Regions from separate parts of the Undibacterium sp. CY21W genome, predicted to be linked through region 1. Evidence: riboswitches for the same ligand, from Rfam matches in the RefSeq annotation. Region 1 holds a riboswitch; the other holds the start of a gene.
The links. A riboswitch is a leader RNA that binds a small molecule or an ion and turns the genes downstream of it on or off. The one in region 1 is predicted to bind manganese.

Region 1 (7,783 bases):
TCTTTGATCGCGTGCTGACGTGAAAATAGGCGTCCAATATACTGGGGGGAGTATATTTTGAAGCCCAGTGTTTATAAGGACATAAAGGTGTTTTTGATGAAAACAGGGGGGAGTATCTGATGTTTCGTTGGGTATTGACGATATTTCTGGCCGTCGTGGTGTTTTCCAGCCTGCTGCCGTGGCTGGAAAAACTGGGCATAGGACGCTTGCCCGGCGACCTTCGTTTTCGCTTATTTGGCCGTGATTTTTCTTTTCCGTTTGCCTCGACGATACTGATTTCGCTGGTCGTGTTGTTGCTGGCGCGCGTCTTCAAGTGAACGCAATAGCGCAGAAAAAATGCCGGTTTTGCACCGATTTTGCAGCGTTGGCCGATTAAAGTTTTTACGCTATTTCGCCGTCACTTTAATATAATGAATCGACAGGCGTGGCAGCAATCAGGAGGTTGCTGAACTTATATCAGCATTGCTATCTGATATGTCTTACTAGCGATTACAAACAAAAAATTACGCTAAAGGTAGAAATGAGCGAACTCAGCGAAATCAGGGCATTGCTCATTGAACCGCATCAGGGAATGCGGGTCAGTTTGCACAATATGCTCAATCTGTGTGGCATTACAAAAATCGAGCACTCGCTGACTGCCGGTACTGCAGTGCGGACCATACAGGCAAAAGTATTCGATCTGATTCTGTGCGAATACGATCTCGGCGTCGGTCAGGACGGCCAGCAATTGCTGGAAGACATGCGCCATCACAAGCTTGCGCCTTTATCGACCATCTTTATTATGGTGACCGCCGAGCGCTCTTACGCCAAAGTCGTCAGCGCCGCTGAACTTGCCCCGTCTGATTACCTGCTCAAGCCATTTACTGCCGACATGCTGCTGGAACGTGTAGTTCGCGCGCTGGAAAAACGCAAAGCCTTTGTCGATGTCTATAACCTGATGGAACAGGGTCAAGTGAGCGAGGCGATTACCGCCACCTACCACGGCGAACGTGAATTTCCGCGCTATGTGATTGATTTCATGCGTCTGCGCGCCGAACTGCATGTGGTGCTGGGCGAAGCCGCCGAAGCCGAAGCGCTGTACACCCAGCTGTTTGAAATGAAAGCCGTCGCCTGGGCTCGCCTGGGTCTGGCGAAAACGCTGTACATGCAGGGAAAATATCAGGAAGCGGAAAGCATCCTGAAAAATCTGGTCGCGGAAAACAGCAAGTACATGGATGCGTATGACTGGCTTGCCAAAACACATGAAATGGTTGGCCAGCTCCCCGAAGCGAAAGAAGTGCTGGATACGGCAGTCGCCGTTTCGCCGCACGGTGTACGCCGCTTACGTAATCTGGGGCGGATTGCGATGGAAACCGGTGACATCGAAACCGCAGAAAACGTGTTTAAAAAAGTCGTCAGCAAGGCAAAATTTTCTGAATTCCGTGATCCTGAAGATCACATGAATCTGGTCGATGCGCTGGTCAAAAAAGGCGACACCGATCAGGCTAAATCGGTGATCCGCGACATGGACAGAAGTATGGTCGGTCTGAAAAAGACCGCGGCCTGCCGCGCGATTTCAAATGCGATGGTGCATGCCAAAACCGGTGACGCGAGGTTGACCGAAGAACTCGGTGCCGCCGTCGAAGCCTCGCGCGAAGACATCGGTTTATCGACTGGCGCCAAGATCGGTCTGGCGAAGAGTTGCCTTGATAACGACAATGAAGACGCGGCTTCCGAAATTATTCTCGACGTGATGAAAAATGCGGCGAGTAACCAGCAGGTCATGAACAAGGCGATGGGCGTGTTTGAAAGCGCCGGCAAAGGGCATCTGGCGAAAGAGCTGGCACAGCGCAGCAAGAAGGAAGTTATGGATCTGGTGGCGCTGGGTGTGCAAAAAGCGAAGCAGGGCGATTTCCGCGGTTCTGTCGAGCTGATGACGGCCGCTGCCCGTAAATCGCCGGATAATTCACAAGTGGTGATGAATGCTGCGCTGGCGGCATTGAAATGTCTGGAAAATCTTGGCTGGGACAATACTATCGGCGAGCAGGCGAAGGCGCTGATCGAATCTGCGCGTCATCTTGATCCTATGAATCCGCGTCTGAAGGCGATTCGGGGTTTATATGATGAGCTGCAGAAAAAGTATGGTTTGAGTATCAGTCGTTTTACAAAAAATTAGATCGATTGCCATATCTGCCAGCCGTATCGGCGATTGATCGAACAGCAGGCAGGAGTCGCACAGTATCTTGTCGAATTCATTGGCTGCACACGCAGGAACTATGGCAACTTATCCAACAACAGGTTTTTCTCAGATTCCCCTCGAGTCGCATCGCGAACGCTTATTAAAAAAAATCCGAGACGAAAACGATTTACCGACACTAGGTGTCGCGATCGCTAAAGTCGTTGAAATTACTTCGTCCGGCGAAGATTCGGTGTCACGTCTCGCGCATTTTGTCTTGTCGGATGTCGGTCTGACGCAAAAAATCTTGCGGTTGGCAAATACGGTGCAATACCGGACTGCGGCTGGCGCTGCGGTGACGACCATTTCACGCTCGATATTTCTGCTCGGATTCAATACCGTTAAAACCAGCGCGCTGGCGATGCTGCTGGTCGATTTTTTCAAAGATCAGGCGCAGGCGATCAGTGTACGTAAAGAGCTGATTCATTCTTTGTGCGCCAGCATTATCGGCCGCGAAATTGCACAGCGTGGACGTTTTCAGGATGGCGAAGAAGCGGCGGTTGCTTCCTTGTTCAAGAATGTCGGCAAGGTTCTGATTGCCTCGTTTGACCACGGATTATTTTCTCGTATCCAGAATGTCGCTGCCACCGGAGAAACCAGTGAAGATGCGGCATCGGTCTTGTTGCTCGGCTGTAGCTTCGAGCGTTTTGGCGAGCTGGCGTTGCAAGGCTGGAAAATCCCGGACGCAATTATTCAGGCGATGGCGCCATTGCCTTCTGGCGAGCTGCGCAAGAGCACGCAACGTAATGAATGGCTGAAACAAGTGGCAAGCTTCAGCGATGCGCTGGCCGGTATTCTGATTTCGGGTGTCGGCGATAAATCAGCCCGTTATGAAAAATTGCTGAAGCGCTTCGGTAAAGTGCTGGAGCTGGATCAGGCGATGCTGGACGATTTGTTGCTCAAAGTCGAAGCTGAGACCCGCCAGATGGCAAAGAGCATGGATATTGCCTTGCCAGAGGCGAATGCAGAAGCACCGGAATTATTGAAGGCGCTGGGTGTTCCCAGTGAGTTTTTGCTGAAGACCGCCGAAGTCACTCCCGCGCAGGAAGCGATTCGTTACCCCAGCGGAAAACCGCACAACGCGCGTGATCTGTTGCTGACCGGCGTGCAGGATGTGACGCAGATGCTGACCTCCGATGACTATAAATTGAATGATTTGATCTTGCTGGTGCTCGAAACCTTGTACACCAGCATGGGATTTCGTTTTGCCACAGTCTGCCTGCGCGATATCAGCAGCGGGCGTTATGTCGCGCGCCTGGCGGTTGGTGAACATTATGCAGAACGGCAAAAGAGCTTTTTCTTCGGCGGCAAATCCGAGTCTGATTTATTTGCGCTGGCCTTAAGCAATAATGCTGACGTGATGATTTCGGATGCGATGGTGCCAAAAATCCGCAGTTTATTGCCAGCCTGGCATCAGGAATTATTACCGGACGCCCGCAGTTTCATTATTTTGCCGCTGGTCATACAAAAGAAGCCTCTAGGCTTGTTTTATGCGGATCGCGCGACCACCGCAGATGAAGGCGTGCCGCCGGATGAAACCGCTTTGATAAAGACCTTGAAAAGTCAGTTACTCGCGGCGATGATGCGAGGCTGATTTTTTATTCTACGATCTGCGATTGATTGCGGCAGCGGCTACAATAGTTTTTGTGTTTTTTTTGCAGTTTAATTTCAGCGCTCGTCGCTATTGATGATTATGACTTTTTCTACCTGGTTTGCCTTTCTGATTGCCGCTTGTGTAATCGCTATTTCCCCTGGTTCTGGTGCAGTGTTATCGATGTCGCATGGGCTGAATTACGGCGTCAAAAAAGCCAGTACAACGATACTGGGCTTGCAGGCTGGCTTGTTGTTGATTCTGGCGATTGCCGGGGCAGGGGTGGGTTCGATTCTGTTAGCGTCAGAATTCGCGTTTAATATCGTTAAAATCGTTGGTGCGCTGTATTTGATTTATCTCGGATTTAATCAATGGCGTGCGCGGGTAGAAGTTGTGAAGGAAGAAGAAAAAAAAGTCACGCTGACACAGTTGCCCACTGCGCGCCGACGTTTCCTGATCGGATTTTTTACAAATACGACGAATCCTAAAGGCATCATTTTTATGGTGGCGGTGTTACCACAATTTATTTCGCATGATGCGCCGTTGTTGCCGCAGCTTTGCATACTCGGGGCGACTATGTGCGGCGTCGATCTGATCGTGATGCATAGCTATGCGTATGCCGCCTCGACCATGCAGAGATATTTCAGTGATCCACGCTGGTTAAAAAGCCAGAATCGCTTCTTCGGCGGGATACTGATGGCGATTGGGGCTGCGCTGTTTTTCGTCAAACGCAGCCCGTCCAACTGATTTGCTTTAGTTCAGCTCAATACCTTGTTTCTTGGCGAGAGAATCAATGTCTTGCCAGATGGTCATCTGATTTAACAAGCGGGTTGCCGGGTCCAGCATGGCATTTAGATTGAAGAAGCGCTCCAGCGATGTTTCGTCAAATTGACTGCGCTGAGAAAAATTGATGCGACCGTATTGCTTATTGAAGGCATTCAGTAAATCTGCCGGTGTGTCTTTGTGCCACGATTGCATCAGACCACCGACCATCAATGCTGTATCGGTGGTTTGTTCCAGACTGCGTGGATTTCGGGCAACGCTGATATCGCGGTAATCGAGCAGGCGCGGGAAATAGAATTGTTTGATCCAACTCGCCGGAATTCCGCATTCTCTTTGCAAAGAACCACTGCGCCAGAGTTTCCAGCTTTTCTCGGCTTCACCTTCACTGACGAAATGCGTGTCTGCCTGCACGACACAATCTTCCCCGAGCACGATTTCCAGTACGACCGGTAAGCCGGTTTCACTGGCAATGCTTTCCAGCTCCGGCATTTGCGGTTTTTCGCCGCGATGATTCTGCAGCGCTTGCACGAAAGCTGCCATGATGTCCTGATGTGCGTGATGGACCGCGCCGGTGTTATTGCAGAAATCTGCACACGCAGCGAAGTAGGCCATCAACTCGCCTATTATGATTCCTGGTATTGATGCGCCAGCGGCATCTTGCAAACCCTGGCGCACACTACTCATCGCGATACCATTTCTTAAAATCGGATAAAGCTGGGTTGTTGTGCAACCGAATTTGACGATACTGCCAGCGGCAAGTTTAAATTCACTCATGTGATGAAACTTTCTTAAATAGGTGCAGCACTTGTTCCGGCGGACGTCCTATGACCGCTCTTCCATTGAATGTAGCGATAGGACGTTGCAGTAATTTGGGACAATCTGCGATGGCCTGAAGCGCGCGGGAAACGTCGGCTTCCGCCAAATTTTTCTCGGCATATTCCGCTTCGTTAGTACGCAACATTTGTTGTACATCGCCGCCCAGTTGCTCCAGCAGCGTCGTTAATTGTCCGACCGACAGCGGTGTTTTCTGGTAGTCGATGACCTTTAATTCCTGCGCGTGTTCAGCGCAGGCAGATTCGAGTATCGCCAGTGCTTCACGTGATTTGGAGCAACGCGGATTATGATAAATCGTCAGCATTTCTTTCTCTTTATAAAAAACGATCGCCGATACCCATCAGCACCAAGACACCAAGAATAGCGAATACGCCAGCAGCAATCCAGCGGACTATTTTGAATGGAAAATTCGGCGCTGCGATTTTTCCTAAAAAGACTGCAGGAATATCAGCAATCAACATACCCAGCGTTGTACCTGCGATAACCAGGTAGAGATTCGAGTATTTTGCTGCCAGTGCGACCGTTGCCAGCTGTGTTTTATCGCCGATTTCGGCAATAAAGAAAGTGATGCAGGTCAGCGCGAAGACGCCGTATTTTCCTTCACTCAGGCCTTCATCTTCCATTTCATCAGGTTTCAGTGTCCAGGCTGCAATGGCCAGAAACGATAATCCTAGCGCCCAGCGCAACAACGTGGAGGGAATATTAGTGGCAACCCATTGGCCGAGTAATCCGGCCAGAGCATGATTGGCTAAGGTAGCAATCAATATGCCGAGAATGATAGGGATTGGTTTTTTATAGCGCGCTGCCAGTAATAAGGCGAGCAATTGCGTTTTGTCACCAATTTCGCCAACGGTGACGGCCAGAGCAGAGACGAGGAAAGCTTCCATGATTTTTATTGAGATCGGGCGCTGATAACCAATGACAGCAACACTCCGCCCGATCTCCGGTAACAGAAGTGCAACTATCAAAGGTCTTGCCAAATCCCGCGCAGATCACAGGATCAACCGCACCATGACTGTTGAGTCAAGTATGTTGATGCGATTTCTTCAGCAAGGCTGAAGCAGGCTACTCCCCAATGAATGTGAGCGCGGATTATACTGCATAGTCGCTTGCGGATGATAGGTTTAAAAAACGGGAACTGATTTTTACCCGGATATCTTACGCAGGTAGCGTAAATTGCTTTCCGCCACAGACTGATAGTTGATAAACTAAAAAACGATTTACATCATTTATGGGGCGTTATGGGAAGTTACCTGAGTCATTTCATGAGTTTCTGGTCGGCCGCCGAACTGAACGCCAACATCATCATATTCTTAAATTTGGCTGGCGCAATGTTGCTGGGCTTTGTTGTCGGCTACGAGCGCTCTTATCACGGACGTGCCGCAGGCATGCGGACCTACGGGCTGGTATGTATGGCTTCTGCAGCGTTGGTCGTGATTGCCGGTTACCCTGACTTCTGGTACGGCGGTCGGGCGATAGCGCCGGTGGCGCTTGATCCGACCAGAATTATTCAGGGAATCGTTACCGGTATTGGTTTTCTCGGTGCCGGTGTGATCATGAAGGAAGGATTCACGATCAGCGGTTTGACGACGGCTGCTTCGGTGTGGGCGTCATCTGCGATCGGTGTTTTGGTCGGAGTAGGCTTTTATGCCGCGGCAATTCTGTTGGCACTTTTGTCGGCTGCCTGCATGGTATGGGTGCATCGCCTTGAGTCCTGGTTACCTTCACAAGCGGCAATTGTGATCACGATACGTTTTAAAAAGGGATTTTTGCCGGATGAGAAAACAATGGGCGAAATGGCTTTGAGACGCGGTTATGAAATGGCCAGTGGTACGTTGGCGATTGCACAGAGTAATGGTGCTCTGGAGTGGCGTTTTGTTGCCGTCGCAATGGATAAAAAGCTTGCGCTGCCAATCAGTGTTTTATCTCAGGACTTCGAAAAATTTGACGGCGTTGATTCCTTCCAGTTGTCGCATGCACGAAATTGACTCTTTTCGACAATTTTTTTAAATAGCTCTTGACATCAGTGCTTCGGATCTCTATAGTTCTGAGTTCCCTATGGAGGGGTGGCCGAGTGGTTAAAGGCGACAGACTGTAAATCTGTTCTCTCTGAGTACGCTGGTTCGAATCCAGCCCCCTCCACCATAGGAAAGAATTTGTATTGCGGCTGAAGTGGTAGCCCCTGCGGGTGTAGCTCAATGGTAGAGCTGAAGCCTTCCAAGCTTATGACGAGGGTTCGATTCCCTTCACCCGCTCCAGTTATTTTGCATGGCTTTGTGCAGACTAAGCTGCCCTTGTAGCTCAGTGGTAGAGCACTCCCTTGGTAAGGGAGAGGCCACGTGTTCAATCCACGTCAAGGG
Region 2 (7,783 bases), 350 kb from region 1:
CGACATCCGACGGCGTGTGAAGTCGAATGGAATTTCGTCCACCTTACGGAAGGCTGTGGCAACTTCCAATACGCTGTGCACCTCAACATGTTCTAATACGGCCACGTCAAGCAGATTTTTCAAACCCGTCTGGTAGTAGCTGTTGAGGTAAGCCATCTCCAACACTTCGTCGGAATCCAGTCCCCAAGCATCAATGTGGCGCGATAGAAAAATCTTGTCCTGCGTAAGCGTGCCGGTTTTGTCAGTACAGAGTACGTCCATGGCACCAAAGTTCTGAATCGCGTCCAACCGCTTGACGATGACCTTCTTGCGCGACAAAATTACCGCCCCCTTAGCGAGGGTCGAAGTGACAATCATCGGCAGCATTTCGGGCGTCAAGCCAACGGCGATGGAGAGAGCAAACAGCAGCGCCTCCATCCAGTCCCCTTTGGTAAATCCGTTGATGAACAGTACCAATGGCGCCATGACGAACATGAACCGGATCAAGAGCCAACTGATCTTGTTGACACCCGACTGAAACGCCGTTGGCGCGCGGTCTGTGGCAGTTACCCGGACGGCCAGCGCACCGAAGTAGGTGCTGTTGCCGGTCGAAATCACGATGGCCGTTGCTGCGCCGGAAACCACGTTAGTGCCCATAAAAACGATGTTGTCTAACTCCAGCGGACTGACTGCGTTTGTGTCCGACAGGAACGTGAATTTCTCTACTGGCATAGACTCACCTGTCATAGCGGATTGCGCGATGAACAGGTCTTTGGCCGTGAGCAAGCGGCAGTCCGCCGGAATCATATCGCCTGCAGATAACGCAACCAAATCGCCGGGTACGAGTTGCTTGATGGGCACCTCAATGCGATGCGCCGCTTTGGGGTGTAATGCAACATCGAAATACTTTCTGGCCTCTTCCGCAGCGTCTTCCGAGGGGTCGCGTCGTATTACAGTTGCCGTATTGCTCACCATTGCCTTGAGCTCGTCAGCTGCCTTGTTGGATCTAGACTCTTGCCAAAAGCGCAAAAATGTTGAGAGCACCACCATCGTGCCAATCACGAGAGCGGCTTTCATGTCGTCGGTCGCATAGGAAACGACGACCAGCAATGTAAGCAGCAGGTTGAACGGGTTTTTATAGCAGTGCCATAGGTGCATCCACCAAGGCAAAGGCTTTTCGTGTTCGACTTCGTTTAAGCCGACACGCTCACGGACAGCTTCAGCCTGTCCTTCAGTGAGACCGTCGGCGTGGCTATCAAGTATCTTGAAAAGGGCCTCGGTATCGCTCTTGGCTGCGGCTACGAGCGTTTGCGCCAGTGTGGCAGGCACCTCGCGGCTCGCGCCAGTTTGGTTCAGAGCATCTAGTAGGGCGAAGCGCCGAAAATGCCGAGCAATATGGCGGGTGCGAAGGAAGCCTGCGAAGATTTCTTTGAGGATGGTGAAGTTCATTTTGTATTCCTTATCGCCACCATCCTGAAATAATCAAGGTGGTGGCAGTCGAGACGGACAGTCCATAGTGTTTTCAAAATTCCGTATGCAGTCGCACTTAGGCGATATTGGCAGGCCCTCGGTCAGCGTTGTAGCCTGAGTTGTTGGCCTGAGTTGTTGATGTGTCGCCAATTCAGCGACCTGCATGCACTGATTGATTTTCGTGGCGCGATATCTTCATGCAAAATTGTATTGAAAAAGTCGTCATGTTGGTCATCGAGAACGGCGCTTTTAGTTTGCGCGACCATTTTCAGATTTGTTCTCATAATTTCAACCTTATTTATAACTCTGCATGCAAGCGAACTCCATAAATCGAAAATGGACCACGATCACGGTTATACGCCGGGTTTGTGACGTGTTGATAATCAAGAGTGAGCTTTAAATTTTTGGTCAAAGATGTTGAATAGAAGGCTTCGACAATCTTTTCCTTGCCATAATTTAATTGTCCATCTCCGACTAAAATACCAATGCCACCTGCGGTAAAGTAGGCTTTTGCTTCTGCTGATAAGGCATTTACTGCGGCAGCAATACCAATCTTGTCGCTTGCTCTTCCCCAGCTAGTTCCTTGCAATGAAAAACCACCCGAAATCGAACGATTGATGTCAGTAAATTCATAGGCTTCTTTTTTTCCACTGTTGACACCCATGCGAGCAAATACACCTAAATCGTTCGTCAGTTCTTGTTCAAAATTTAGTGTGATACCCGGGTTAGAGCTGTCATGGCGAACAAGGGAAGTATCAGGCGTGGCATTAGTCAGTTGTCCAAGTCGAACTGCATCACGGTAATCCCCCATCCTACCAACGTTAACAAATGCTAATAGTTTGATTTTTCCTGGGTGCCCATCCCACTCATGGCGGTGTTCAAGTTCAGTCACGAAACTATGTTGATGAAAATGAAATCCCACCACCTTTTGATTTGGAACTTCAGACATTTGGAATGCGCCGCCACGCAGACTCCACTTATCTTGATTCCATTCAATCGTCGCACCGTTCGTAAAACCCCAGGAATCCGCCGCATAGTCAAATGTGCCCGAGTCGATAATTGACCAGTTTAAAAAGTCAGATCGTGGATCATGCGCGTAACTATTATTATCAAAAATATCAACGACCGAGAATTTACCAACAGTTATGACTATATTATTTGTACTTTGCGTCGACGCCAATTGGTTGGTACTTTCTTCGACTTTTTGTTCATCACCACTCAATGAAATGACGTGACGTACAAATGCGCGTGGTAGACGAAGATAGGGACGATTCTCGCCAATTTTGTAGCCCTCTCCGTTCGGGAACCCAGCCATTCCCACCGTGTTGCTTAAACCAAAACCTTGATCTATTTCTGGGTTTAACCACAGCTCAGTATTTTTCCCTAAACGGCGACCGAGAAACAAGGTTATGTCAGTGGTATTTGTATTTCGAGCAGACGAATCCATGCTGTTTGTACCGCTGTACGGTGCAGTAAAATCAGGATGCCATTGATTTACATAGGTCATTTGCCAATGGGTACTCCATTCATCTAATAGAAAAGATGGCGTAGTGAGAATCGCATTATTTTCAGGTGCAATATCTGCTGCGCACGCAGTCATGGTGATGCCCGAAAAAGTGACGAAGACTGAGCACACTGCAATCTTTATTTTAGTGATTTGAAACATAACAAAACTCCGAAAAAATGAACGAATTGAAAAGCGTTTTTGTCAGTTTAAGTTCAGTTGTCAATTGATCGATGTTTGCGCGCACGCAGACGGTGCTCATCATTGACGAATAACCCCAATGATGAAAATCTAGATCAATATCGAAACAAATAACAATGTGCTATATGGTCTCGACGAATTAGTTTGGAGGTCGGTAGTGAGAAAATAATTTCCACTGTTTGGATACCGCCATCTGCATGTAGCAAGACGACGGCAAGAGAATTCTTGGCAGGTCGTGCTACGGCAGAGTCAAAATTAATAATCGACAACTATAACAATCTGAGCTTATGCCCACGAAAAACTCCATTGATTGAATACTGTTTAAATGCACTTCAGAAAATGAAATGCAATACAAATTTATATTGATGATTAACGGCTTGAATGTGATTTTGAGACCAACATACCGTAGATCCCACTACCGCTTCTTACGCTGCGGTTTAAAAATCGATGATTGCTTTTAATTGTCGCATCTACTTGCTTACTCGACCAACCAAATGTCCAGTTAACGACTCTGTCCAACGTACGGCTTGAGGATGTGAAACGTGTAATTTCTAATTTTTTCATTTTTATACTCACTTGAAAAAGAAACTCGTACAAATGAGAAGTTCGGTGTGATATCGAACTTCTCTCATTTTCAATGACCTTCAAATCTGGAGTTCACTTTGCATGAAATGTTTAGTGATCCAGAACGAGGTAAGTTCAAAAAGCAAAAAGCGTCTCTTGTCCAAGTAGAACAAAACTACTTAGTTACGGCGAATGTGTTTGAATAGCCTATTAGTTGCAAGTGCAAAAAAATAGATAATCACGCAAACGCGCAATGCGGCAAACGGTAAGTGGGGATGACGACGTGAAGTCGTTGACACTACAGCTAACTCTTAGCTGTAGCAGAGAAATGACTGCGAAGCTTAAGCGATGTTGGCTGGGGTGTTACCCAAATTTAGCAAGCGACAACTGCAACTGTCCAAGATCAAAGCTCCATATTTTTCGATGCCGAATTTTAGTTTTTACTTCAAAAGTGTGTCAAGCAATAAAACCACATTCAGGCAATTTAATTTGTCTTTTTAAATAATGATTCTCAGCTACCTGAATAACCAAGAGATTCTCAGCTTATAGCATCCCATAAATGGCTTGTGACTTCGGCGAGAAGCATTTTAGTGGCAATGAACCATATCAATATTTAAAAAAAACAGTAAAATGCGGGCTATTGTCATTGGGAAGTAGCCATCTTTAGCAGCCCCGCTAAAGAGATCACGTCAACAAACTTGAGACCTCATGTCTCATGGCGTGCTCAGCCTCTGTATTAGGAGAGCTAGGCGAGACCTTTGGCCGCATGCGTTTTGCCAGCCGGGCAAGTCGCATTTGCGCGCCATTGGAATCTTACTTGCCCGGCACAATAACTTCATGTTTCTGACACTTATCCTATTTTTTTCATCCGCAGGTGCCATCTATTTAGCCTGCGAATACTTCGTCAACGGTATCGAATGGTTCGGTCGTCGTTTGAATCTCGGTGCAACTGCCGTTGGTTCTGTGCTTGCCGCTTTTGGTACGGCATTGCCTGAAAGCGCAGTAACCTTTATGTCCGTTGTGTTTGGCACCACACCAGACCAAAAGGATATTGGCGTTGGTGCAGCCATGGGAGGCCCTCTTGTTCTCGCCACACTGGGCTATGCCGTCGTTGGTTTGGCATTACTTTTTCATCGTCGGCGACTCGAACGGGATACGCATCATATTCACGCCGACCATGTTCGTTTAAGCCGGGATCAAGTTGCATTTCTTGCAGTGTTTGTGGTGAAAGTTGGACTCGGTTTAGTCGCTTTTGCGATCAAACCTTGGTTGGGCATACTTTTCTTGGCAGCCTATGCAATCTACGTATGGCGCGAAATTCAAGAGAGCGATACCGCACCTAAAGAGGAGGAGATCGAGCCCCTTAAAATCCGCCCGTCCGAATTAGAACCTTCCCTGAAATGGGCTGGCTTGCAGGTAACGCTTGCTTTGATCGTGATTAGTGCAGCATCCCATGTTTTTGTTGGGCAGCTTGAGAGTATCGGTACAAACTTACAGTGGCCACCGCACCTGGTGGCATTATTGCTGAGCCCAGTGGCAACTGAGTTGCCAGAGATGATGAATGCACTTATCTGGATACGGCAAGGCAAAGAGCGCTTAGCGCTAGCTAATATTTCCGGAGCCATGATGATTCAAGCGACCATCCCCAGCGCTTTAGGCATCTTTTTTACTCCATGGCTCTTCGATGGCCCCCTGATGGCTGCAGGCGTATTGACCACCTTAGCAATCGTATTTCTGTGGCAGCTTTTTAGGCGCGGCGCAGTCGATAGTCGTGTGCTGGTCGCTGTTAGTGCTTTATACGGCGTTTTTGCTTTGCTTATTGCCTTCTATTTTCCACGCTGATTGCACTAGCAGAGACAAGTATCAGACTTCTCAGGTTGAACGTCGTCTACAGCTTCGATAGCCTAACTTTTAACTTTGGGAGAGCCGCATCAAGCGATAAAATGCCCTCCCAAAAGGTCGTTCCGGGAGCAATACACGTAGTGTGAAACCAGTAACGCCAATCGATGCCCCAATTGATGCTCTACCACCTCAAAGAGGTAATCCTTGAAGTCGAGTAGATCCTGTGCATGGTTGCTCGATACATTGAGCAGCGGGCTGGACTGTGGATAACATGCTAAATTGATGGTTGGTATAATTTTATTAATTATCAGTAGATTGATGTGTAAAAATGAGAGTATGCGAAATACTTGAAACACCCTACAGTCCTCATTCAACCTAGCGTCAGGTCGGTTATGCGGCTACCCAAATATCTTTTCAAACTGGTCTACGACCCTTCAGAAAACAAGAGATGGGCTTACTGGGTCGAAAACATCGACAACACAAAAGCAGGAAAATCGATCACCTATGAAGAACTAGTCAAACGCACCGGCATACAGTTCTTTACTGAGAGAATGTAAGTGACAAAATAAAAAACCTGTTCATTGACATGAACAGGTTTTTTCACCAGCGTTGAATGTCCGTTCTTGGCCGAACTCGGACTATGTCTGTGCAAGATAGCATCTTGCTTAGCTGAAAAATACGTGAAATCTCACAACTTCGAACGGCGATGCCGACAACTCCACGAACACTAGCCTAGCTTCAAGCTATCCGGCCACTGGACGGCATTGGGCTGGAACGAGTGACATGGTTTAAGCGAGAACAGCCGGCGGAAATAGATGAGAATACGCAATTTAGTTTGAGACCCTAAATTTAGAAACAAATTATCCAGAAAAATAGGTCAATTTTAAGCACAAATTAACACTAATTGATTCAAGAATATATTGTCGTAAGCAGCGCAAAATCAGAAGAAGGCTATTTCTGTTCAAGTTGTAACATAGCACGCCTAAGCAAAGACGAATGCTTAACTCTTTGATTTTAAAGACGACTCATTCAAGACTATATTCGGATGAAACAATTCCTGCGCATCATGCAAGAAAGACAGCGGCTAAACCAGGCAAATGCGACAAAATGCCAAAATCTGCACTTAAAATGATGAATTGACGGCATCACCTGCATGCAGGTATTAGCCGTTCTACCAAGCGCAACGCCATCGCACTCTGGCTCATTAATCATTGGATGTCTAAGCAAGTATGAAAAGAATTCACGGTCGCAAGCCAACACGCGCAAATTCAGAGAATGCTGTTAACGCGTTCCGCAGAACAATATCCGCCCAGTCCGGCTTATCCCCAAAAAAGGAGGCGATCCATGCAGTGTCGTGATGCTTGCGGTGCATGCTGTATCGCACCGTCGATTTCCAGCCCCATACCTGGCATGCCTGAAGGAAAGCCAGCTCATTCTGCTTGCCCTCAACTTGATGAGAATTTGCTTTGTAAAATTTTTAATCACCCCGATAGACCCGCTGTTTGCGCTGGGCTACAACCTTCGTTTGAGATGTGTGGGGAAAGTAAAGATCAGGCCATGTTTTATTTGACGCAGCTTGAAATCGCAACCTCCCCTCAGCAAACATCCGACAGCAATAACGTAATCAGGCAAATTAATTTATGAGCAAAAAGAACACTAGCAAGCGATCCAAAAGATTTTTAGGTTCTTTCACGCTGGAGGATGGGCGGTCAGCCACCGGCGAATTACAACTGAAAGGTGCAAGCACTTTACTCAAGCTGCACTCAGATCACTCGCTAGATACTCTTACAAGCTCAGAGAAACATATTGAAGGTATGGCTTATACCGGAGAATGTTTAACCTTATTAGATTGTCTTTGCTCTAAAACAGAAAGCACCTACAGGAAAGATGCGGCAAGAAATTATCATGCCGATATCTTCCCTCATTTTGTTGCAATTGGCCGAACACATCTCATAGCCAACCAAGCCAATATCCAAACCATTGAATTCACAACGACTGATCTATCAACTATTTTTTACGATTTTGACGCATTTGGTAACGTAATTGATGCCGAATCAGTCATTGATCTAGCGTTGAAAGGTATCCGCACCCACCGGCCAGTTGAGACTGGAGATATGCCAATCGTTAGCTACTTCACAGGAAAAACTTGCATCGCGGAGATATCCACAATTATTGGCAAAATTTCGGTACGTCATCGCCCAAGTTACAGCATGGGAGGTCCAT

Region 2: linked by a shared signal. The riboswitch ahead of H8K29_RS03810 (sodium:calcium antiporter) and the one ahead of H8K29_RS02220 (TMEM165/GDT1 family protein) in region 1 are both predicted to bind manganese.

The regions. Positions count from the first base shown of each region.
Region 1 is NZ_JACOGE010000001.1:502,320-510,102, forward strand. Features, by position in the region: gene H8K29_RS02185 (class I SAM-dependent methyltransferase) at 1-7, shown strand, start outside; gene H8K29_RS02190 (DUF2905 domain-containing protein) at 120-317, shown strand; gene H8K29_RS02195 (tetratricopeptide repeat-containing response regulator) at 521-2,155, shown strand; gene H8K29_RS02200 (HDOD domain-containing protein) at 2,256-3,809, shown strand; gene H8K29_RS02205 (LysE family transporter) at 3,909-4,553, shown strand; gene H8K29_RS02210 (hypothetical protein) at 4,560-5,363, opposite strand; gene H8K29_RS02215 (arsenate reductase family protein) at 5,356-5,727, opposite strand; gene H8K29_RS02220 (TMEM165/GDT1 family protein) at 5,738-6,310, opposite strand; yybP-ykoY riboswitch at 6,403-6,509, opposite strand; gene H8K29_RS02225 (MgtC/SapB family protein) at 6,689-7,411, shown strand; tRNA gene H8K29_RS02230 (tRNA-Tyr) at 7,484-7,568, shown strand; tRNA gene H8K29_RS02235 (tRNA-Gly) at 7,608-7,681, shown strand; tRNA gene H8K29_RS02240 (tRNA-Thr) at 7,714-7,783, shown strand, end outside.
Region 2 is NZ_JACOGE010000001.1:852,485-860,267, reverse strand. Features, by position in the region: gene mgtA (magnesium-translocating P-type ATPase) at 1-1,428, opposite strand, end outside; gene H8K29_RS03815 (carbohydrate porin) at 1,748-3,115, opposite strand; yybP-ykoY riboswitch at 4,355-4,465, shown strand; gene H8K29_RS03810 (sodium:calcium antiporter) at 4,556-5,560, shown strand; gene H8K29_RS03805 (YkgJ family cysteine cluster protein) at 6,905-7,204, shown strand; gene H8K29_RS03800 (HEPN domain-containing protein) at 7,201-7,783, shown strand, end outside.